DNA from 4 places in the Bacillus sp. ISL-39 genome. Region 2 is predicted to be linked to each of the others. Evidence: riboswitches for the same ligand, from Rfam matches in the RefSeq annotation. Region 2 holds a riboswitch; each other region holds the start of a gene.

Evidence for each region. Region 2 has a riboswitch for cyclic di-GMP ahead of J7E37_RS07700 (hypothetical protein). Riboswitches for the same ligand answer to the same signal wherever they lie in the genome.
Region 1: another riboswitch for cyclic di-GMP. It lies ahead of J7E37_RS07135 (anti-repressor SinI family protein); the one in region 2 lies ahead of J7E37_RS07700 (hypothetical protein).
Region 3: another riboswitch for cyclic di-GMP. It lies ahead of J7E37_RS06875 (DUF5667 domain-containing protein); the one in region 2 lies ahead of J7E37_RS07700 (hypothetical protein).
Region 4: another riboswitch for cyclic di-GMP. It lies ahead of J7E37_RS18535 (DUF192 domain-containing protein); the one in region 2 lies ahead of J7E37_RS07700 (hypothetical protein).

Annotation. Positions count from the first base shown of each region.
Region 1 covers NZ_JAGGQM010000005.1:218,367-224,131, forward strand. The annotation lists gene map (type I methionyl aminopeptidase) at 1-290, opposite strand, end outside; gene J7E37_RS07115 (type 1 glutamine amidotransferase domain-containing protein) at 688-1,203, opposite strand; gene J7E37_RS07120 (late competence development ComFB family protein) at 1,405-1,680, shown strand; gene J7E37_RS22215 (hypothetical protein) at 1,710-1,832, opposite strand; gene treR (trehalose operon repressor) at 1,829-2,554, opposite strand; gene J7E37_RS07130 (helix-turn-helix domain-containing protein) at 2,851-3,171, shown strand; gene J7E37_RS07135 (anti-repressor SinI family protein) at 3,364-3,492, opposite strand; cyclic di-GMP riboswitch class I at 3,522-3,607, opposite strand; gene J7E37_RS07140 (hypothetical protein) at 3,838-4,032, opposite strand; gene J7E37_RS07145 (helix-turn-helix domain-containing protein) at 4,254-4,583, shown strand; gene J7E37_RS07150 (nitrous oxide reductase accessory protein NosL) at 4,866-5,492, shown strand; gene J7E37_RS07155 (ABC transporter ATP-binding protein) at 5,621-5,765, opposite strand, start outside.
Region 2 covers NZ_JAGGQM010000006.1:4,637-10,401, forward strand. The annotation lists gene nadE (ammonia-dependent NAD(+) synthetase) at 232-1,053, shown strand; gene J7E37_RS07695 (hypothetical protein) at 1,104-1,448, opposite strand; cyclic di-GMP riboswitch class I at 1,723-1,807, shown strand; gene J7E37_RS07700 (hypothetical protein) at 2,071-2,295, shown strand; gene J7E37_RS07705 (nucleoside triphosphate pyrophosphohydrolase) at 2,635-2,967, shown strand; gene J7E37_RS07710 (DoxX family protein) at 3,013-3,528, opposite strand; gene J7E37_RS07715 (DinB family protein) at 3,783-4,235, shown strand; gene J7E37_RS07720 (HIT family protein) at 4,406-4,801, shown strand; gene J7E37_RS07725 (serine hydrolase domain-containing protein) at 5,033-5,765, shown strand, end outside.
Region 3 covers NZ_JAGGQM010000005.1:155,658-161,422, forward strand. The annotation lists gene J7E37_RS06855 (STAS domain-containing protein) at 1-665, opposite strand, end outside; gene J7E37_RS06860 (protein kinase family protein) at 952-1,566, opposite strand; gene J7E37_RS06865 (sporulation protein) at 1,618-2,016, opposite strand; gene J7E37_RS06870 (FbpB family small basic protein) at 2,037-2,162, opposite strand; gene J7E37_RS06875 (DUF5667 domain-containing protein) at 2,665-3,879, opposite strand; cyclic di-GMP riboswitch class I at 3,968-4,051, opposite strand; gene J7E37_RS06880 (pirin family protein) at 4,119-4,964, opposite strand.
Region 4 covers NZ_JAGGQM010000027.1:17,617-23,381, reverse strand. The annotation lists gene cpaB (Flp pilus assembly protein CpaB) at 1-694, opposite strand, end outside; gene J7E37_RS18555 (pilus assembly protein TadG-related protein) at 705-1,613, opposite strand; gene J7E37_RS18550 (TadE/TadG family type IV pilus assembly protein) at 1,624-2,007, opposite strand; gene J7E37_RS18545 (A24 family peptidase) at 2,004-2,525, opposite strand; gene J7E37_RS18540 (Flp family type IVb pilin) at 2,653-2,844, opposite strand; gene J7E37_RS18535 (DUF192 domain-containing protein) at 2,861-3,205, opposite strand; cyclic di-GMP riboswitch class I at 3,299-3,385, opposite strand; gene J7E37_RS18530 (SET domain-containing protein) at 3,801-4,184, shown strand; gene J7E37_RS18525 (PAS domain-containing sensor histidine kinase) at 4,235-5,698, opposite strand.

The DNA of each region.
Region 1 (5,765 bases), on a different contig from region 2:
ACGACCATATCGATTGTGACGATATCGCCATCATTCAACGCCTCTCTCCGAGGAAAGCCATGGCAAACCTCATCATTGATGCTGGCACACGTTGCATATTGATAATTACGGTAGCCCTTCTGCTGAGGAGTGGCTCCATGCTTTTTCAAGTAATCCTCAACAAACTGGTCGATTTCCCAAGTGGTTACCCCCGGCTTGATAAGTTTGCGCAATTCTTTATGCACGGAAGCGAGCAGCTTGCCCGCTGCCTTCATATTTTCAATCTCACGTGCCGATTTTAAAACAATCATTCCGTCATCTCCCTGATTTATTTCATCCTTTATATTATCTTATACGTAAAATTTCGCAAAATGAACCAGTTCACCGAAGGGTAAAAATGAAAATAGCATTAGTTTACTGGATTGGATCATGTGACTTGGCGTAACATCCTAAAAACAAATCTCTGCAATATTTTTTTATAGCGTAAACTTCACTTTTATAGCGACTTTATCATTTTTATAGCGACTTTATCATTTTTATAGCGACTTTCTCGTTTTTATAGCGACTTTCTCGTTTTTATAGCGAGTTTTTCGGTTTTATAGCGAGTTTTTCATTTTTATAGCGAATTGGAAATTCCACAGGTTTTTTTCCAGTTTCCACACACAATAAAAAACCCTTCTGCCGAGGCAAAAGGGTTCTCTACCAATATTATCCCAGAACCTTAAGTGCTTCACGGTTGAACGCCGGGATATCCTTCGGCTCCCTGCTTGTCACGAGCTGATTGCAGCAGACTACGACTTCTTTGTCCATGTATTTTGCTCCGGCATATTCCATGTCGACGCGGATGGACTTGTAGCCTGTCGCGCCTCTGCCTTCGAGTGTTTTAGCTGTCAGCAGCAGCTGTGGTCCGTGGCAAATCGCGAAGACTGGCTTCTTCTCGTCCATGAAGTACTTGGCGAATTGCACGAATCGGTCATCTTCACGCAGCTGGTCTGGTGAGAAGCCGCCCGGAATGAATAAGGCATCGAAATCTTCGGGCTTGACGTTGTCGATGCTCTCATCAATCTTGACCTCGGCTTTTCCTTGCTTCCCTGTTACGGTCTTCCCTTTTTCCTTTTCAATTGTTATAACTTCATGCCCTGCTTCGGTAAAAGCACGTGAAGGCTCGAGATATTCTACATCTTCAAATAAGTCTGTTATTACACAGGCAATTTTTTTACCCATAGTTTCAACATCTCCTTTTAAAAAATTCTCCACTATCTAAAATTCCCTGTCCTACGACTATGAAACATCCAGCTGAACTTCCATTATTTTGTATAACGAAGTGTAATTAGACCTATCTTATAACAAAGATAAAAAAAAGATTTTATATTTGCGTCATTCAACTATAATTTAACTTAGGACATCAATAGGGAGAGAGACACCATGAAATTTAGTTATGTCAATGTAATGGAAGAGGTCGTTTCGACTCTTGTTAATGTGCTGATGATGAGCCCGGATTACCAGACTTTTTGCAATTGTCAGAAGTGCCGGAATGATATTATCGCCATCAGCCTGAATACTCTTCCAAGTCACTATGTCACTACAGAAGACGGCCGGAAGATGGTCTACGAACAGCTAAATACCCAGGAAAACAGAGCCTGGATCAATAAAAGAATCATCAGCGCCATCCACCTTGTCGGGAAGTACCCGAAGCATTAATCAGAAAAGTACCTTTCCGACTGGAGAAGTCAGGAGCTGGAGAAGAGCACGTCTTTAAGTGAAGTATCCAGTTCCTTACTGAATAAATAAAAAGCTGCCATTTGATTGCCTGGTTCACCCGGCATCATCAATGGCAGCTTCTTTTTATTCATAGAGTCTGCGTATCCATCCGTCTGGCAAAATCAACGAACCGGAACTTGTCGGGACGGTGCCTTGACTCTGTATATTGGAACAGGGTGGCATCATCAAAATAAATATAGTTTTTCACGATGACGATTGCATGGAATCCTTCCATATCAAGAAGCTCCCGGTCCTCCTCGCTGGGTTCCTCCACCGTGAATTCTTTCTTCGCAAAGCTGATTTTTTTCTCAAGCTGACCTTCAATGTACTCAAATATTGAGTTTTCGCATTTCTCGCGTGACAGTCCTGGCACATGCCTTTCTACGAGATAATCCTTATCGAGAATCACTCGTTCTTCATCAATATGCCGGACTCTTTTTACCTTCCAAACCTTTTCATCATCCGCTACATTCAATTCCCGGGCAATTTCCCGGCCCGCCAGCTCGAGAGTGAACTCTTCCACAGTCGTTTTCGCTTTTCCGCCCATGTTCTCCGCCAGTTCTTTGAAACTGATCAATCCGGTTATCGGAAACTGATGTCGTTTCAAGTCCAGCACCAGTGAACCTTTGCCGCGGATTTTTTGGATGAATCCATTTTGAGCTAGCAGATTCAGCGCTTTGCGGATGGTTTCCCTGGAAGTTTGATACATATCCGCAAATTCGTTTTCAGAAGGCAAAATCGTTTTAGGAGGATAAACACCTTCCTGAATCTGTTTTGAAATTTCTTCATAGATCAATAAATATTTTTTCTGCATAACACATCACCCGTATCTTGTCTTATTGCTACCATTTTACCTTTTTTAGGCCCGTTTGAATACAGCGGACAACTGTGTTTGGATTTTAATTAATTATCCCTAAAATGATGTATAACTGAGCACTGCAATGGCCGATATAAAAGCAACGAGTTTTTTCCCAACATGTTTTTTATTAAAAGTAGACCAGGAAGACTTGATGTTTGGTTATAATTGTTCTATAAGTTGTTCTCAATATGGAACTATTTTATCAGATTTGTTATGATGTAAATATAAATTGATAAGGTGTGTGGATAACATTGATTGGTGAACGCGTCAAAAAACTTCGACAAGAAAAAAGAATGTCCCTATCCGAATTGGCAGAGCAAGCTGGCGTGGCAAAATCATATTTGAGTTCCCTAGAGCGAAATCTCCAAACAAATCCTTCAATACAATTTTTAGAAAAAATAGCTGGAGTACTGAATGTACCTGTGGACCATCTCATTCATGAACAACCCGATAAAGAGAACATGGATTCAGACTGGGTCAATCTTGTAAAAGAGGCAATGGATTCTGGAATCACGAAGGATCAATTCCGTGAGTTTCTGGAATTCAATAAATGGAGACTCCATAATAAATAATTCAAGGACAGCCTTCATGGCTGTCCTTTAGAATTCTCCTCGAAAAGAGCCCCGATACCTTAATAAACTCGGATTCCAGTATATGTTCGAAAAGCAGCAATCAATATAAAAAAAACAGCCATTACGAAAAAAATAAAAAGCACCTCCATAAGAGCTGCTCGATCGCACTTTTATTCTCTATGTATAAACCACTTAGCTATTTTTCGTCTTCGTTAAAAATTCCCTGATTTCTTCTTTGTTAATTCCCATTTCTAATGCTGTTAATATTAGCTGCATCCATTCTGTATCCAGTTCTTCGAAAACTACCTGCTCTTTAATCAAGTTCTTCCCCCCAAAATACAGTTAGTATTCCAGGCAGTCCGGCCATCATAGTCGATTGCACCTTAGACCCGTGACTTTGCGTCCTAGTTTTTCAACAAGTTTGCCTTTTTCTGTACCTTTTTACTCACTTCTGAACTCCCAATGTCATTGTACCTTGTTCTATATATTTAACATGTAATTATTTGTCGCCAGCATTTGAAGGTTTTTTTCTTTTTTCTTCCAAACAATTACAAAATCACAGCTATAACGGTCATTTATCTAAAAATTACAATCATTTAAATAAAGTTTTTTGTCAAATAACATCCTTAATTGTTGTACTCTTTTTATTCATTTACCCCCATAAACTTATGGATGGGTAGTTTTTTTATACTTTTGCTTTTTCCAGTCTGATAACATGGCCACTTTTTCAAGACTGATGGCATTAAAGAACGGATATCTCGTTAAATCATTTCCGCAAATCGGGCAGAGCCACTCCCCAACCTCGCTGCTGCTAAACGAAGGACGATTGCATCGATCACAATTTTTTCTGTACACGGCCATCCAGCCCCCTTTTTAAAGTGCCTTGCTGCATTATTCCATTGAAGTATAGTTCATTTGTACCAATCTTGAAAAAGTCTAAAATATGGCTAATTTTCTCAAAAAAGAACAAAAATCGTTCTTTTTTAAGAAAATACTCCGTTTATCTCAGTTTCTTGTATTTTTAAAAGAACTATTCTGTTCGTTATAATGAATTAATAGATGAATTAAAAGGAGATTCCCCTATGGCGATTGGCGAGAAAATTAAAAGCTTAAGGCTTGAAAAAAAGTATTCTATTAGCGAGCTCTCAGAAAAAGCGAATGTTTCCAAATCCTATCTCAGTTATATCGAAAGGGGGATCCAGGGAAACCCCTCTCTACAGGTGCTTTCCAGACTGGCAGACCATCTGGATACAACCGTTGAGTATTTGATGGGACAGCAAATGATGCCTGTTGATGAGGAATGGGCTGGGCTCGTTGATGAAGCGATAAAAAATGGAATCAGCAAGGAAGATTTTGCTTACTATCTGGATTTCATGAAGTTTAAAAGCATGAATAAACAGGATAAACAGTAAAGCTTTTATATAAATTACAGTGCCAGCTCGCTCTTTAGACCATGTATTTTCACGTTCATTTATGCTTAACGAACACACCAGGATGTGAATTCCTTTTTGAACTTATAAAGTGCCTAATAAGTTGTTCAGGAACTGCAATCTGGCATACCATATACGAGGTTGGAAAACCTGTCACAAAATATTCATAAAAACAGTGAGCTTCTCACGTTTTCCCCATTGATTTTTCGTATTTTAATCACAACTCCTTGATAGGATTAAATTCGATCAAAGGAGGAGAATTTAATGAAGAAATTATTTGCTGTCATGATAGCATTCTTTTTAATGATAATTGTTTCTGCCTGCGGAGAAGAAGCAGCTGAAAACGAGCAGAAAGACGGTCAGGAGACTGCCGCAACAGAAGTGAAACACGAGGATGATGGTCATGCAGATGGCCCCCATGAACCCGGTGCCGATGATGTTTGTGCTTTCTGCAATATGAAAGTATATCAGGAAGCTGACCCAATGGGTGTTTTCACAGCTCAGGCCAAAACGAAAGACGGAAAGTATGTTTTCTTTGATGACTCCGGATGTCTGTTGAATATCACACGGCGTGATGATGTAGAATTTGAAGAAAAGTGGGTACGTGACTATATTACGTCAGAATGGATCGAAGCAAATTCCGCAATTCCTGTAAAAGCAGACCTGAAAACACCTATGAAATACGGCTATGCTTTCTTCAATGACAATGAAAGTGCCGAAAAATTCATTTCAGAAAACGGCGACAAGAATCCCTCAATGGCAACATGGGAGCAAATCGACCAAATCGCAAACGAACGCTATATGAAAAAAATGAAAATGAATGGCGATAGCATGGATCAGGATAAGGACAATGATATGGATGGTGAAAGCGAAGAGGAAAGTGCCCATTAAAATAGTGGAATCAAAAAAGGCCCCAAAAAGCATTTTTTAAAAAACTCCCGGTGCAGAAATCAGCATCGGGAGTTTTCGCATTGCATGCAAGATCGTTTTCTCATTCAAGCTCTGGAAACAAACAAGAATTAATGAAAGAAGACTTTTTCAAGCGGTGTATAGACACCGTTATTTTCTATAAGTGATTTTACTGAATCACAATACTGAAGCTGCCCCTCCTGCATGAACGCAGCCCGGTCTGCCAATTCCTCAACGAGACTAAGGATGTGGGTA
Region 2 (5,765 bases):
AAGATATAGTCTAGCAAAAAAATCCTGGGTGACAAAATGTTACGAACAACAGGTGAATGGGTAAAATAGTACAGGAGATCTTCAGTTTGTAAAATGAATGTTAGATAACCTGACCAAAATCTGGACTTTAAGCTTTTTAAGGGATATGCTCTTTTATAATGAGATTCTAGCAAAGTTTTCTCAATAGACGAAAGAGCCTGATATCAGTTTAAAGTGTTTAGGAGGTTTATTATGAGCTTGCAAAAACAGATAATTGACGCATTGAATGTGAAGCCGCAAATCGATCCCCAGCAGGAAATCAGGAAGAGAATCGATTTTTTAAAGGAATATTTACTTGTCTCAAGGGCAAAAGGGTTCGTGCTTGGAATCAGCGGCGGCCAGGATTCCACCCTCGCTGGAAGGCTGGCGCAGATGGCAGCGGAGGAATTGCGGTCAGAAGGCAAGGAGGCCAAATTCGTAGCAGTCAGACTTCCATATGCTGTGCAAAAAGACGAGGAAGATGCACAGAAAGCATTGGACTTCATCAAGGCTGACCAGACGATCACCTTCAATATCCAGCCTGCTGTCGATACGTTCAATACACAGTTCGAGGAAGCGATTGGCGATAATATGACGGATTTTAATAAAGGAAACGCAAAGGCAAGGATGAGAATGATCACACAGTATGCCATCGCAGGACAGGAAGGCTTGCTGGTGATCGGGACAGACCATGCTGCCGAGGCTGTGACCGGATTCTTTACAAAATACGGGGACGGCGGTGCCGATTTGCTGCCTCTATCCGGACTGAACAAGCGTCAGGGCAGGGAACTGCTGAAGGCATTGAACGCAGAACCGAGACTGTACCTGAAAGAGCCTACTGCCGACCTTCTTGACAACAAGCCGCTTCAGTCCGATGAAACCGAGCTTGGAGTCAGCTATGAAGCAATCGATGACTATCTGGAAGGAAAGCAGATTGACGAAGCGGACGCTGGCAAAATTGAAGGCAGATACCTTGCTTCCGAGCATAAACGGCATATGCCTGCATCCATGTTTGATTCTTGGTGGAAGAGATAAGCATAAAAAAGCCTGGCTGAGATCTTCGATCAATCAGCCAGGCTTTTCATTTATTCAGTTTGCGCCACTGCGAAATGCGGCGTATCTTCTTTTTCCGTCACTTTGTCGATTTTATCGGTGAACATTTGGAAGACTCGCTTTTTCTCTTCCAATTCCTTGATATATTCCTTCAAATCATTGAATTTCTCCTCAAATGGCTGATGATACAGTTCACGGATTTTCCTGTTCAAGTCTGGATTCACTGTCGACTGGACGACTTGCTTTGTGATGTTGAATTTATATGTATACACTTTTAACTCGTTTTTAACTTCTTCATACTCCGAATCAATCTCTTGAAGAATCTCTTCAATTTCTGTTTTCCATTCATCTAGCGACTTCTTAACATGCTGTTCCATAAGGATCCTCCTGCCATTCGCCTGTAATAAAGCTTCTTCCCTTTATTCTAGCAAGCGAATTTTACATAGAGATTGCTGGGATATTACATTGTTAAAACAATCCTAGTCCGAATTTGTACAGTGCTTCCCAAAAGCTGTTTCTATCAATCTGCAGGTATTAAACTATCTCATAAAAGATTTCTCTATAAATGGTTCTAGGAAAAAAGACTCATCCTTGTAAGAAAATGGCGAAAATTGTTGAAATAACGGTACTATAGTTTTATATTTTAATTAGAACTGAAAAAGGCAAACTCATCGAAAGGTGAGGACGCAAAGCCACGAGTCTAAGGCATCACTGCTATGATCGTCGGGCTGCCAAAAAAGAACGGATGAGAACACCAGGTACAGGTGGATGGTTTTAAAGACTGTTTGCCACATTAAAATCCGCCGTCCTTTTGGGGGATTTTTTATTTGGAATGTCTCTTTCTGCACCATATTGCAAAAAGAAACGAATTTCACGTTTGTATATTGCGATATAGGATAAATAATACCTAAGATACTTGACAGGACAAAATAAAATGATCCTTTTGGCAGATTTGGTTTTAGCCAATGTTCAATTTTTTTATGAAAGGTGGAGGAAACGTTGACGGTTTTATTTGGGACGGTAGAGTACTTTGAACGGGAGATAGAGTTTCATTTATCTGAAGTTGAAAAAAGAGAGAGGTTCCGGGAAGAAATCAATCAAATTCAATTGAAGCTTGAAGAAGAGCTGCTTAATGACTTTATCTGCGACGAAAAGCTAAGGATGGAATGCTTGCAGAATCTATCGAATGCCTGCAGTAAGTTAACTGAAGATTATGTAGTTTGACAAGAAAAGCGGAAGCGCCTTGGTCAGCCCCGACAAGCGTCTTGAGGGGCTAGGCGGTGCGGCTGGACAATTCTCAAGTTATATCTTTCTTATTTCATACGAAAAGCCTGTGGACCGATCCACAGGCTTTTTCTATTGCTCTATTTAACTAGGCAGAGGGATAATACCTGGTTGGTATGTATTCTGCTTTGTAAAAGAAGAATGTCCTTTTGAGTATTTTTGATGAGGCTGGAACGGAAATCAACAACCACTATGGACAAGAGCATTATTTCAAAAAAGTGTTTGAACATCTCGTTTAAAGGATATGTTTATCAATAGGACAGCAAAAGGGGAATCGACATGGAGAAAAAGGAATATAACAAACTCGTAAGAGACCTGTTTCCTGATTTGATGAAGGAAAAGGGAAAGAAAGTAGAATTTGAAATTTTGGAAGCCAGTCAATATAGTGAAAAACTTATGGAGAAGTTCAATGAGGAAGTTGAGAAATTCCGTAATGCTGGAACAGACAGGCTGCTGAGTGAAATGGTTGATTTGCTTGAGGTGGTCTATGCGATTGCCGAGCACAGGGGAATCACTGAATCGGAAGTAGAGTTTATGCGCCAGCTGAAGAAGAATCGCAGCGGCGGCTTCAGGAAAAAAATCATGCTTAAAACAATTGAGGAAGAATCCTGATAAAAAAGCCCTCTGCCTTATCGGCGGAGGGCTTTTGCTATATCGTTAAGCAGATTTATGTGCAGCTTCTGGTGTTTGTTTGAAAACAGTTTTGCGGATGAAAGGAACCACCCAGCGGTCCAAGCCGTATTTACCAGCGTTGTAGCCAGCGAACAGGATGATGAAGCCGAAGAAGATGTCTGTTGGGTTGTGAGACACTGTTCCGGCAAGGAAGAAGCTGAAGTTCATCACAAGGCCGAAGAACATGGCTGCAGTTGTCAGTGTTCCTAGAATCAAGCCAAGACCAACCAGGAATTCTCCCAGCGGGACAATAAAGTTGAAAAGTTCGATATTCGGGAGTGCAAAACTTTCAAGGAAGTTTACATACCAACCATATACTGCGTTTCCGTCTGGACCTTTTACTGGATTGGCAACTGCATTTTTTAAATATCCAGTTGCGTCGAATCCTTCACCAGTTAATTTTCCCCATCCAGCAGTCATCCAATTGTAACCCAGCCAAACACGAATCACAGTCAACAGGCCAGCAGCAATATTGTTTTCTCTTAACCATTTAGCGAACATCTAAATCGCTTCCCTTCAAAAATTAATAATTATTACACTTATAAGATATCAAAGCAATTTATGGAAATCTGTGAAAAAAGTGTGAAGACACATATCAGCCATAATGTTTTGAACAAATTTTGTCAAATAAATTCCTTTAATGCAACATAATACCTACACAGGTATTTTTTTATTTTCCTTTTTCTTGTCGCATATGATGGAAATATATAGAATAAATATAGTGAGAAGTACAAGCTGGAAAGGGGAAGGTAAGGATGAGCGAGCTTTTATTCAAGCAGTTTGAATTAACAAGAGGTTCTTTTTTGAAAACAACTGAGGGCATCACTACGGAACAGGCAAGTGTCCAGCCAGAGGGCTTCAATAATAACATTCACTGGCACATCGGGCATGTGCTGACAGTTACAGAACAATTCATGATGGGATTCCCGAAAAAATCAAGTCATCTCCCTGTAAACTACATAGAGTTATTCGGAAATGGTACCCGTCCATCCGACTGGACTGGAGATGTTCCTTCCGTTGAAGTTTTGCGGGACCAATTGAAAGCGCAGCTGGGAAGGATCAAGGAAATACCGCCTTCAATGCTGGATGAAAAGCTCAAAAAGCCTTTCCTTGGGATGGAGACTTTCGGAGAGCTTGCGAACATGTCACTATTTCATGAAGCCTATCATCTTGGGCAAATTCACGTGATGAGAAAATTAGTAAAGTGATAGAGTAGCAAAAGCTATAAATGGGCTCTGTTTTATTAACCTGAAAACCCTTAATACGTAATAGTAAATAAGGGAAGCGGATGGTGTCTATAACACAACAATCAATGGAGGAACAGGCACAATAAAAAATGAGGAAAAGTAAGGGTTGGCAGGAATGGAGGCACTAGAAAATGTACCAGGAGAATTGCCCATATTGTAATGTGCACGCAGATGAAGAGCAGGAAATTGTACTGGAAAGTGAAACCTGTTATTTTATCCAGAAGGAGTCTGAGCAGCAAGTCCTGCAGGGAAGCGGGCTGATCATCCCGAAGCTCCATAAGCAAAATGTTTTTGAGTTATCAGATCAGGAATGGAAGGATTCCAGGGAGTTACTGCTTGAGACGAAGAAGATTCTTGACGAAAAGTATGCTCCAGACGGTTACAGTGTAGGGTGGAATACGGGACACGCTGGAGGGCAATCGATTTTCCATGCCCATTTGCATGTGATTCCGCGATTCAAGGATGAACCTCTCGCAGGCAAGGGGATCAGGTATTGGATTAAACAAAAGGAGAATAAGAGGAATTGAACCACGAAGTTTAGGTTGGGAAAATTTCCATGAAGATATTAGAATATTTTTACAAAAATGATTCCAAAATCCCGGGAGAGCAGTCCCGGGATTTTTCTATTTTAGAGGAGGGTTGGGTCTATAGTGGTATAGACATCTATACTGTTATTTAGATAGTCTAAGGTTACAGCATGAAAGCCTTTTCAAAGTTTAATAGATTAAATGGAGCAATCGCTCGGAAAAGGAGGAAACATGAAGAACAAAACACTAACGATTGCACTGTCAGCAGTTCTCGGTACAGGGGTGATGATTCCAGTCTCATTCGCGGACGGGAATCAAGTGCCGGGCCCATCGATTGAAAAGCGGGAGGGAAAAGCAGGCTTCCAGGAAGTCCATCCTGTGTTTTCGTGGGATAAGCCAGGTCCTTTATCGCCTGTACTTCATAAAGGATCGGTTCGGGGAGCGGGCATGGTCCAGCAGCCGCTGGATGAGATTGACGGGCATATGGAAAAAATGATAGCCGACCGTGTAATGCCAGGTGCTGTCGCTTTCGTCGCCCGGCGCGGCCATGTTGTGAAGCATGAGGCGTATGGATTTGCTTACAGATATGAAGATGACCAATTCACTGAATCCAGGAATCCGATCATGATGGAAGAAGATACGATATTTGACCTTGCCTCTATCAGTAAAATTTTCACCACTACAGCAGCTATGATTCTTTATGACCAGGGAAGGTTCAAGCTGGATGATAAAGTTTCAAAGCATATTCCTGAATTCGCCGCTAATGGAAAAGAAGACGTCACCATAAGGCAGCTCCTTACCCACACATCCGGTTTCACGGCATGGGTTCCCCTTTATACAAAAGGAGGCAGCCGTGAAGACAGAATGAATATTGTATTGGAACATCCATTGAAAAATGAGCCGGGCAGTACTTATACATACAGCGATCTCAACATGATCACGCTCGGTATGTTGATTGAAAGGC
Region 3 (5,765 bases), on a different contig from region 2:
ACCATCGTATCGACAATCATTACCCCGGACACATCAAAGATGAGGTGAGTAAGCTTGAGTTTTACAGCCTGGTCCAATGTTTCTTCCATCAATAGCTGGGCCCTTTCAGTATCAACGTTTCCGACAAGAGGCAATACACCGACTCCAGGCATTAATGGAACGACTGGCACTGACAGCTCAAGCAACGCTGTTTTGGCATTTTCAAGGCTTTTTTGGTGAGCGTCGACGAACGTAAGGCTGAAGCTGTATATAGCATGGTCCATTAATGGATCAATTATATCTAATACACCAAAGATGGCAGAAGCGGACATATCCTTCGCTTCTTCTTTGATTGCTCTCCAGATATGCTCTCGGTAATAGCTTGTATCTTTAAGTGCTTCATCGAGTGATGCACCGAGTTTGTAGATATACTCTCCGGTTTCTTTTCCCCAGTCTGTAATTTTATCAAATGCTTTTTCCTGGTCTTCATGATCAATCAATGCCTGGCCGAAAATTTCAATGAAGTTCGCCCGGATCTCAAGAATCTGCTGTTCAATTTTTCCAAGGTCATATTTCTGTGCTTCCGTTAAAACTGCTTCAGAATACCTATCTTTGTGGACAGATTTAGCGATTTCATGCTTCCTGCTGACAATTGCTTCTCCTAATGCTTGCAGTTCTGTGGTCATTTAGATTCCTCCATGTGTTCAATGACAATTTTATATATATGCTTCTACGGCTTATCTTCAAAATGCACTGTTATAAACCATCATACCGCAGGTTCAGAATGCAGGACAAGTTTTTGCACTTATAGGCCTTGCCCATCTTGTTCTGCTAAACAAGTGAGGCAGCATTTTTTTGCCTTTTCCGGCCTTCCATACGGGAAATATGTAATGGATAAAGACTGTTTCTTATACCTCCTTGCTTCGTAGGTATCTCATTGAGAAAAATAAAAAGAGGACTGGCAGCCATGCTTTAATTAATAGATGGCAGCAGTCCTTTTTTATAAATAAAAGCAATTATATTCATCGCAGGTTCTGGCATTTTCTTTGGAAAGCGGTCATGCCTGTAAAATTTATAAAAGGCCGTTTTTAAGTCCTCCCACTGGGAACATCGCTTTGTCTGCCTGAATCGAGCCACATCTATAAGCTTGACTTCATCATCTGGAGTGATGATAATGTTCCGCAAATGTATGTCGGATGGGTTTAATCCCTTCTCTCTCGCAAGCTTAAGGGCTTGATCGACTTCCTCAATGTGGCCCGCGGCAATCGGCATGCCATTTACCAAACATTGATAGAGTGTCATTCCTTGGACATAATCCATTACCAAATAATTGCTTCCCGATTCATGAAGAGCAGGGAAAAATGGATTTCCAGCAAGCTCCTTATAAATACCCGCTTCTTCTGCTGCAACCTTCTCAAACTGCGGAAAAAAAACCTTTAGAACAAGATCCGTTCCTTTGATTCTGAACGCAAAAGCACTTCTCCCTTCTCCAACCAGCTTTAGTGATGAATCTTTATGAACTAAAGCTGCTTTTGATCCTCGGATTGAATAAACAACACTGTTTGCCAGATGTTCATATTGATTCATTCTCTTGCCCCTTTCTCTATTTCCATAAAAGATGGAAAAGGTTTTTTATACTTACTGATTCCCTTTTACCACCTTGATCATATCTTCATCCCAGCTTTCTGTTCCCTGCTTAAAGACCAGCTTGGTTTTAAAATGATAAGAGATATCCTTGTTTGAAGGAGGAACATCCGCAGGCAGCAGGAAGCTGAACGGCACCTCATCATCCCCATCTGGCTGGATCCTTAACGGCACATCAATTGTGGCAGTATCCAGTACCTTTTCTGCTTCTGTCTTTAAGTTAACCATGACAAGGGCACACTCAATCAGCTGAAGGTCCTGGTCTACCGTACCTCCCTTGATCAAGAACTTTCCATTCACTGACTCCCCAGGAATTAAAACATCCTTCACCAAAATCAGGTCAATCTGGGCGGAGCCTACTCCCAGCAAAGACATATACTTCCGTAATAACATCCTGTTCCTCCGTCTATTAACTATTTTGGGTTGGTGTATTTGTCATCAAGCCGCTTCTCAATTATCTCGATCCGCTTTTGGTCTGCTAACAATTCTTCCTTGTTCTTTTTGACAAGATCATTAAAACTAATTCTTAATTTCTTCACAACATCCACACTCCAATACTTAAATTTATGTTTATCGTTAGGAAAATGCCTCTTTATATCTATAGAAGATTTATAAAATGTTTCTACATTCCTTTCTCATGCGCGTGCTTATGGGAAACCCTCTTTTCTACACTTTTCATTTTTACTTGAATGTGGCAAAGGGTACTTTATCGGCCTTATTGTGACCATAATTTCTCTCTTATGATCTTATAAAGGCTCATTCGTATATGGTTACCCATGAAAAGACCTTCACCCGCTCAGGTGAAGGTCCGAAAACAAATAAAGACCTTCACCAAAAAATATGGCAAAGGTCTTGCTAACAACGATCGTTGCCAACAAAGCCGGGAGTGATCTCCGTAATGACGACTCTGTTGTGAAAGCTACTCCCCTTTAGGAGAAACTATTCAAGTGTATAGGATTATGATACATGACTGGGCGCATTCCGTCAATTGATTGGAATCTAACTGCCAGGTAGTTTTCTGGCATTGACTTATGTTAACTTTTACTTACCGTTATTTTTCCCTTTTTCCTTGTTTCCCTTTTCATCACCGTCATCGTCCTGCTCATCATCTTCTTGGTTGGCTTCATCTCCTTGTTTTTCTTTATTTTTCTTGGCTTCTTCACGCTTTTTTTCTTCAGCTTTTTTGTCTGCTTCTCTTTGTTGCTCTTCAGCTTTTTTTGCATCTTCCTTTTGTTGCTTTTCTGCTTTTTCGGCTGCCTCTTTTTGCTTGGCTTCAGCTTTCTTTTCAGTCTCAAGTTGTTTTTCTTCAGCTTTTTTTGATGCTATAGCCTGTTTCTCTTCAGACTTCTTTTCATCTTTTTCAATACTTTGTGTCGAAGCAACACTCACCTGCTCTACAGTGGATTGTTCAGTGGCTGTCTCATCACTTTCATTTTCATTTACAACTTCAGTTTCATCCACTTGCTGTTCGGCTTCTTCTGTACTGCTCTCTTCTTCGGACGCCTCGATGTTTTCATCTGTTTCTGTATCTTCATCTATTTCTTTTTCAGATTCCTGTTTTTTGCCTGATGTGAGACCTTTCATTTGCGATGGATGGACACCTAGCTGTTTGGCGGCCTGTCCGAACCCAATCTTTTCCTCTGTATATAAGGCAGTGATTTCCTCGACTGTTTTGCCAGCTGCTTCTGCAAGCCAGAAGATTTGGGCGATTTGGCCATATCCTAACTCCTGTTCACGCAGCTGGGCAACCATTTCCTGGTCCAAGTCTTTCACAACATTAGCAACGATCTTTGCTTGCTCGGTTGCCTCTTCCACTTCTTCCTTCAGCTCATCCTCAAGGCCCTCAGTCAACTCATCTTCAACTTCAGATGCTTCTTCAAGCCCATCTGTCAGATTTTCTTCACCTTCAGCATCGGTCCCATCTTCTACAATCACTTCCGTTACCTTTTCCTGGGCTACCTCAAGTGCCGCTAAGTATTCCTCAAAGGCTGCTTGAACGAACTCTTCTTTTTCTTCAGCTGACATTGCTGTGGCCTCAGCTAATCTCTCATTCGCGAATTCAAGCAGAAGCTGGGCTTCTTGTTCATCATCAAAGGTTAGCAGAAGCTTCAATTCCTCAAACAATTGATCAAAGGTAAATAAAAACTCGTCAGGAGTCGTACCCGGATCTACTGTTTCGACTATCTCATCTGCAGAGACTCCTGTTCCAAAAACCAGCATTCCTGTCAAAAATGTTGATGCTAAAATCTTCTTCATTCCAATACCTCCACTTTTACCATATTGGAATTAAAATCGACAAAAAAGTGCTGTCCGAAGAACAGCACATGCATAAGCTATGTGAATCTTCGGCAACTGGCTGGCATGGTCGATGACTTTAGCCCCTGTAGCTTTGCGTCCCCAGATTTCCCTGGGTTTGCCATTATCGGATTTTAATTCTACTTTTATCTTACTTTTTCGACAGAGAAAAATAAATAGAAACTTTAAAAAAGTTTGGTTTATTCAGCCGCAGTGCCGAATTTCCCTTCCTGATAATCACGGTAAGCCTGGCGAATCTCCTCCATCGAATTCATCACGAATGGTCCGTAGGCAACCACTTCCTCCTTGATTGGCTTACCGGAGTATACCAGCACGCGGGAACGCTGATATGCTTTTAGTGAAATTTCACTTAGGCCTTCGCCGCCGTCTTTAAAGGTCAATGTTGCGGCGGAAGACTTTTTAAGGTTTGTATGGCTTGAGCCTGCCTGGACGTCACCTGAAAGTACATAAAGGAATGCGTTATGTCCTTCCGGCAATTCATATTCGTACTCCGCTCCCTCCGCCAGCTGAATTTCTGACAGGGTAAAAGGTACCAATGGTTCGAGAGGGCCTTTCACTCCCGCTGTTTCACCTGAATACACCTTTAAAGTTCCGCCTTTAAACTGGACAAGGGGTGCATGTTCGGAATACACGTTTTGATAAGAAGTGGCTGTGCCTTTCAACTCCTTAGGCAGATTCAGCCACAGCTGCAGTGTATGGGCAATATCGTTATCAACCGCCTCTTCAGCATGCCGCGCACCGCTGCCAGCGTTCATGTACTGAATGTCCCCAGACTCCAGGATGCTGTGGCCGCCATGGTTGTCAATGTGCTCCAGCCTGCCGTCTATGATATAGGTGATTGTCTGGAAGCCGCGATGCGGGTGATCAGAAAAAGTACCACGCTTAAACCAGTCTTCCGCCATTAAAATGAAGGGGTCCAATTCCCTCCAGTTTTGGGGATTCAGCACAAGTCCTGCCTGGACATGCGGCATCCCTCTTTCCTCATATTGAACTGTCCAATGTTTCTTGACATCTCTTTTGAACATTTTGATAACCCCTTTTTTTACTAGCTGTAGTGACTATCCCCAAATTATAACAATCCCGCGATATATTTTAAATAAGACTGCTTTCGCATGTTTTGATACTGTACGAACACGTACCGTTATCCGCACTCTTAAAGGTTTCGGGCTCTTTTCGAAACTGCTTCCCAATCGAATATACGTCAATAATCGTAATAAGAGGAGTTATAAAGACCATCTAGTGCCGAAAAAGCGGGTGGCGTGGTGGCGTGGTCTTTAGAAGAGTTATAATGACCATACAGTGCCGAAAAAAGCGGGTGGCGTGGTCTTTAGAAGAGTTATAAAGACCAGCCAGTGCCGAAAAAGCGGGTGGCGTGGTCTTTAGAGGAGTTATAAAGACCAACCAGTGCCGAAAAAGTGATTGGCGTGGTCTTTAGAAGAGTTATAATGACCATACAGTGCCGAAAAAGTGATTGGCGTGGCCTTTAGAGGAGTTATAAAGACCAGCCAGTGCCGAAAAAGCGGGTGGCGCGGTCTTTAGAGGAGTTATAAAGACCATACAGTGCCGAAAAAGCTGGTGGCGTGGTCTTTAGAAGAGTTATAAAGACCATACAGTGCCGAAAAAAGCGGGTGGAGTGGTCTTTAGAGGAGTTATAAAGACCATACAGTGCCGAAAAAAGCCGGTGGCGTGGTCTTTAGAAGAGTTATAAAGACCATACAGTGCCGAAAAAAGCGGGTGGCGTGGTCTTTAGAGGAGTTATAAAGACCATCGATAGCCCAAAAAGCCGGTGGCGTGGTCTTTAGAAGAGTTATAATGACCATACAGTG
Region 4 (5,765 bases), on a different contig from region 2:
ATTCGCTGTCGCTTGCAGCTTCGTTTTCCGCTATGACCGGCCGCTTATGCAGCATGAAATGGATATTGCCTTGTTCGGCTGAATTAACAAGTTTTAAAGCATCCGCTGGCTTAAGTTCTACCGTAACTGACGTATATTCGGCATAAGGCTCTTGTGTATCCTCAGGCAGGACCATCTTACGCCCAACCGCCAGTACCCTTGCTTTTTCCAAGATGATTTTAGACTCAACATTCCCTTCCTGTCCCGGAAGCTTTTTAGAGAACATAATGTCGACTTCATCTTCAGGTTCAATCAGGTTCGCAGTTGATTGATTTAAATTAACCCCCACTGAAACAGCACGATAGCCATCCCTGACTTTTCTCGAAACATAGATATGTTCTGCAGTCTGGGATCCCAGCCGGTGGGAAAGGATTGGCTCGCCTTGCTCAATCTCAGCGTTCGCCAGTTTCCCCTCAACATCGCCAAAGCTTTTAATGGAGTTGGCGTGCAATGCCTTTTCAGGAACCATCGCTGTTCCCAGTTTTGCGGATGTGATTTGCTCATTTTTCTGGATCTTTTCTTTGGCGACAACAATCTCCACCAAATTGCTGTTCATCGCCTTTTCAGCTTTCACTTGATTCATATATTGAAAGAATAAAAATGTCGTTACTATACCCATTACTAATGCGAGGACCAAAACAAGCTTTGACCGCATATTTGATCACCTACTCCGTTATTCGAATGCTGTATGCGCCCTTAAAGGCGGCCGTTTCACCTTCAAAACCCGTTCCTGCGCGCTTGATGAATATCCCCTTGATTGAAGTGTCATGGCTGTCCATTGGATCGGTAATATAGAAATAAGCGAAACCAGTAATTTTCACTTCTTTTACCTGGTTGACATCCGTGCTGTATGGTTTATAGACAGGGACAAGCAGAATCCTTGAACAATTCCTTGAATTTATATCCCTTGGGAGTTCTGGACACGAATTCACTTTTTCCTTGACCACTTCCCTTGTCTTACCGGCAATATTACCTGTTTGTGTGATGACGATATCCCCTACAGTAAGCTCGTTTTGATAGCCATTACGGAGGTTTTCTTCATACGGACGGGCTCCTGTATCGCCCAGGGCAAGGACGCCGAAATTCCCATATTCCACTCCGCCAGTATCCACTTTCAGCTGGTATTCCTTATTAAACTCCAAGGGGATGCTGTCATCGATGCCAAGCGGTGCTGCACCTTCTGCCCGTCCCATCGTCCTTAACTCGGCAGCAGAATGCGCTTGGACATCGACAGTTTCAAAGCCAAGTAGTTTTGAGAAAGCGAGGTCTACCTTTTTGGACAAATCAATAGCGACTTTCTTCTCCATGTCTATTGATATATTGTCTATATTTGAGCCATCTTTATGGGCTGCAACGATGCTTCGTACCACCTCTTCAACCTTCGCTTCGTTGTTTGTCAGCTCCTGTGCTCCAGAAAGGACAGCCGCATTAGCCGTTTTCTGCAGCTCCGCCTTCGTCATATATACCATCCCGCCGTCAATTGCAAGACCGGCCATACTAAGGATGACAAACATCGAAAGGGCCGCCAAAAGAATGGTGTTTCCTGATTCATCCGCTAACCATCTTCTTGCCATTTTTTCCTCCTCACTCCACTCTGATCGTTGACTCCGCCGTAATCGTCAAGGATGAAGAAAACAGGCTGGATATAAACGGAGTGAAAAATTGATAAGGATATTCTAGCTTCACAGTTATATAGTCACCAGCAACACGTCCCGATTCTCCAGGGGAAATCGAGATGGCCAGTTTATCAATTTCATTCAGCTGTACGTAATCCCTGGCAAAAGCAGTAACTTCAGAATCACTTTTACCGAGACCTCCCACCCTGACGGTTTCCTGGGCCGCCATATGAAGATGGGCATAAGAATACATAATCCTTCCGAAATCCAAAATGCCTACCAACAGCAATAAAAGAACCGGCAGAACAAGGGCCGTCTCAACGAGTGATTGCCCTCTCTCATCACGTCTCAAAACAATCCTCCTCCAGCTGGAAACACAATGGCAGCCAAAGCTCCAATCGCGATCGCCACTCCATATGGATAGGTCGTGTTCAAGGCTTCCTTATCCAGTCCATGCGGGACTTTCATACCGCTACGCAGCCCGCCCAGGAACATGCCGATCTGTTTTAGCCTGTTTATGGCACCCTTCCTGAAAAACAGGATCAACAGTGCCAAAATCCCTCCAGCCAGCGCCATATACACAGCCGCCGTCAATACAAATACAGCTCCCTTTAAGCTCCCCACCACCGCAAGCAGTTTCACATCCCCAGCTCCCATGCCTCCGAGCAAATAGGGAATCAGCAAAATAGAGAAACCAACTGCTGTTCCTGCAAGAGCAAAGGTGAGGCCCTGGATTCCATCAGTGGCTGTATTTAAAGCCAGACCAGCTAGTAAAAAAGGAAATAAAACTTTGTTATAAATCTTCCGTTCTCTCAAATCGGTTATGACACAAATCACTATTAATGTTATCAATAAAAAGTCGACTAACATCGATCTACCTCATTTCAGTGAGGAGTTTTAAAAAAGCCTCACGTTTCTCAACGCGAGGCTGTTTCTAGGTGTACCTCTGACTACAACTTATAAGTGAATGTATAAATGCCTTAGTCAATAGGAACGATTATGGTGTAGTAGGAGTATCATTTCTTCCGGTTACAGCATCGGTTACCTCAGTAAACATAGCAAGAATTTCTTCACGCAATAAAGCTAACACTCCAACAACCGCCACCGCAATAACTCCAAGTACCAAACCGTACTCCGTCATACCTTGTCCTTGTTCTTCTGTGAATAGTGCTTTCATTTTTGCTTTCATTGTTTAAAACCCCTTTTCATTTTATTAGTTTGATAGAATGACCGACTTTCGTTCCGCTATTCCGAATCGTGCCTTCTGGAAGCTCGAAGACGGAATATGCACCTTTGCAGCGCTTTCCCATTTTCGCAGGCTCAAGTTGTTCGTCCGCGCCTACAATCTCATCGTTCTCGTTGATGTAAAGAACATCGATGGAATAGTTCATAAAAAAGGTATGGATGGACCGGCAGGGCTTTATATAGAGACTGTGTCCTTCTGGCAAGCTTTCTGTCAGCATCAACCCTTTGAATCTGCTGAAAAAGGTATCTGCTATTTTTACATCCGCTGCCAATTCTTTGCCGTTCACTTCGTTCACTAGTCTCATTTCGCTTTTCACCTCCGACTGTACAAAAATAACCCCGCCTTTACCGAAAGGGGGGTTCGCTGAATACATATTTCATGTAATTCACCCTGATCTTTCGGTAGCTGGCTGGCTTAGCAATGGATTGCCGTAGCCCCTTTAGCTTTGCGTCGCTGGTTTTCACCAGGTTTGCCTTTATCGAGAACCAGTGTATATCCGACTGATCTCTTATCCACATCATAATTTGAATCATTCTTCAACAAAATCCATCAAAAATCCTGATTTTTCTAAAAATTTAACCAGGTATTTTTGCTCAGGAAAAAGAAACTACTTTTCCGATAGATAGTACTTAAATCACTATTCGGATGGTTAACAATTTTCTGATGTGAATAACTTAGCTGAACAAAGCTTTTATTTTGGATAATTAGGCATGCTCCCTTACACGGTTTATAGGTAGAATGTTTTGTTTTCTGTGGATTTTTCCATCTCGAATAGGCCATAAACCACTAAATTCCTTGAAATAAATATGGATTTTTATAATATATTTGCATTTCTTTTAAAAAACCGTCATGCTAGTGGATGAAGAACAACAATGTAATAAAGCGAGCAGGTGAAAAAAATGATCGAAGTTAAAACTTCTGAAATTAGCGATGGTGAATTCAATAGAGGGATATTCGCAACTCGTGATATTGCAAAAGGCGAATTGATCCATGAGGCTCCCGTGCTATCCTATCCAAACGATCAGCATGTCCATATCGAGAAAACTGCGCTGGCGGATTATGCCTTCGAATATGGCATCAACCATTCTGCCCTCCTTCTTGGATATGGAATGTTATTCAACCACTCATACGAGCCTAACGCAACGTATGAAATCAATTTCGACAATCACACATTTGATTTCTATGCCTACCGTGATATCAGCGCCGGTGAAGAAATTTTCATTAATTATAATGGGGAAGAGGATAATAACGATCCATTATGGTTCAACAAAGAAGAGGAATAACAAGAAAACGGCTTCCCATTCAGGGAGCCGCTTTTTTATGGTTCTCTATCCTATATCTCCAAACAATCCAGTTCAACAATCACTGTTGTCCCCTTACCCTCTTCACTGATGATCTTCATTGTTCCATTATGCTCCTGGATGATTTTATTGCTCACCGTCAATCCAAGTCCAATCCCTTTATCTTTTGTCGTATAAAAAGGCGTCCCAAGGTATCTAAGCCGGTCCGCTTCGATGCCCGTTCCCTCATCTGAAATGCTTATCTGCAGCTTCCCCGAACCTTTCATCTGAAGGTCAATATGAATTTTCCCGCCTTCAGGCATGGATTCAATCGCATTTTTCATAAAGTTTAAAAATACCTGTTTTAGCTGGTGCGGATTGCATGAAAGCATGAGATTCTTTTCTTGAAAATTAGTGATGATTTGGACATTATGCAACAATGCTTGCGGGTGAATTATTTTGATTGTGCTGTCCAGGATTGACTTCATGTTTCCCTTTACAAACTTTACCGCCTGCGGCTTTGCAAGTGACATAAACTCATTGACTATCGTATCGATCCTGTCAAGTTCATTCATGATGATAGCCAGGTAATCCTCCTGCTTCTCCTTATCGAGACATGTCTGCAATAATTTCGAGAAACCTTTCAATGAAGTAAGCGGATTGCGAATTTCATGAGCCACTCCTGCTGCCAGCTGTCCGGTGATGGAAAGCCTGTCCAGGTTTCGGATCGTGGCGTCCTGCTTGACACGGTCGGTAATATTCCTGCCGACACTGACAAATGACTCTATCTCTTTTTTCTCATTGTAAATCGGTGAAAAATTGTACTCTGTGTAAACCGTATTTTGGTCACAGGTCGTAAACTTCTTCCGTAAAATTTGGGGTTCACCTGATTCCAGAATTTCCTCAAGCTTTTTATCAAGAATGACATCTTCATCAGGTGTCAAAAATTCACTCAAGCTTTTGCCGACAATTTGCTCTGGCTTCAGACTGATTACTTTTCCATGTGAGGGTGATGCATACACTATCACTTTATTCTTATCAATCACCTTGATCATGTCAGTCGTATTCTCGGTGATCAATTCGTACAATTCCCGGGTTCTATTCAGTTCACGCTCCATGTTCACCATTTTGGTAATGTCACGGTAAATCGCAATGATTGCGATGATTTTCCCGTGCTTATTCCGAAAAGGAGAGTAGGAGACCGCAATATCCAGCATTGATCCGTCTTTATGATATCGCTGGGTTATCATATTTGTAAAAGCCTTGCCATTCTTGACTTGGGCTATGATTCCTGGAACATAATCAGGGTTTGAGAACTCATAAAAGGTTCTTCCAATCAAGTCTTCTTCTGTATAGCCGAATATTTCGGTGTACTTATGGTTGATTCTTAAAAATCGATTCTCCATATCGACAATAGCAAATCCGTCAGCCGTGCAATCCAAAAATAAACTCAGCAGTTCATTAGGATTATAGATTGTTTCATCATCTGTCCCGAATATTGGGAAACTATTACGCATAGAGATCTCTCCAAACTTTTTTTCCTTATAAATCTATTTTACAGAAGATTTAGATATTTAAAAAGAA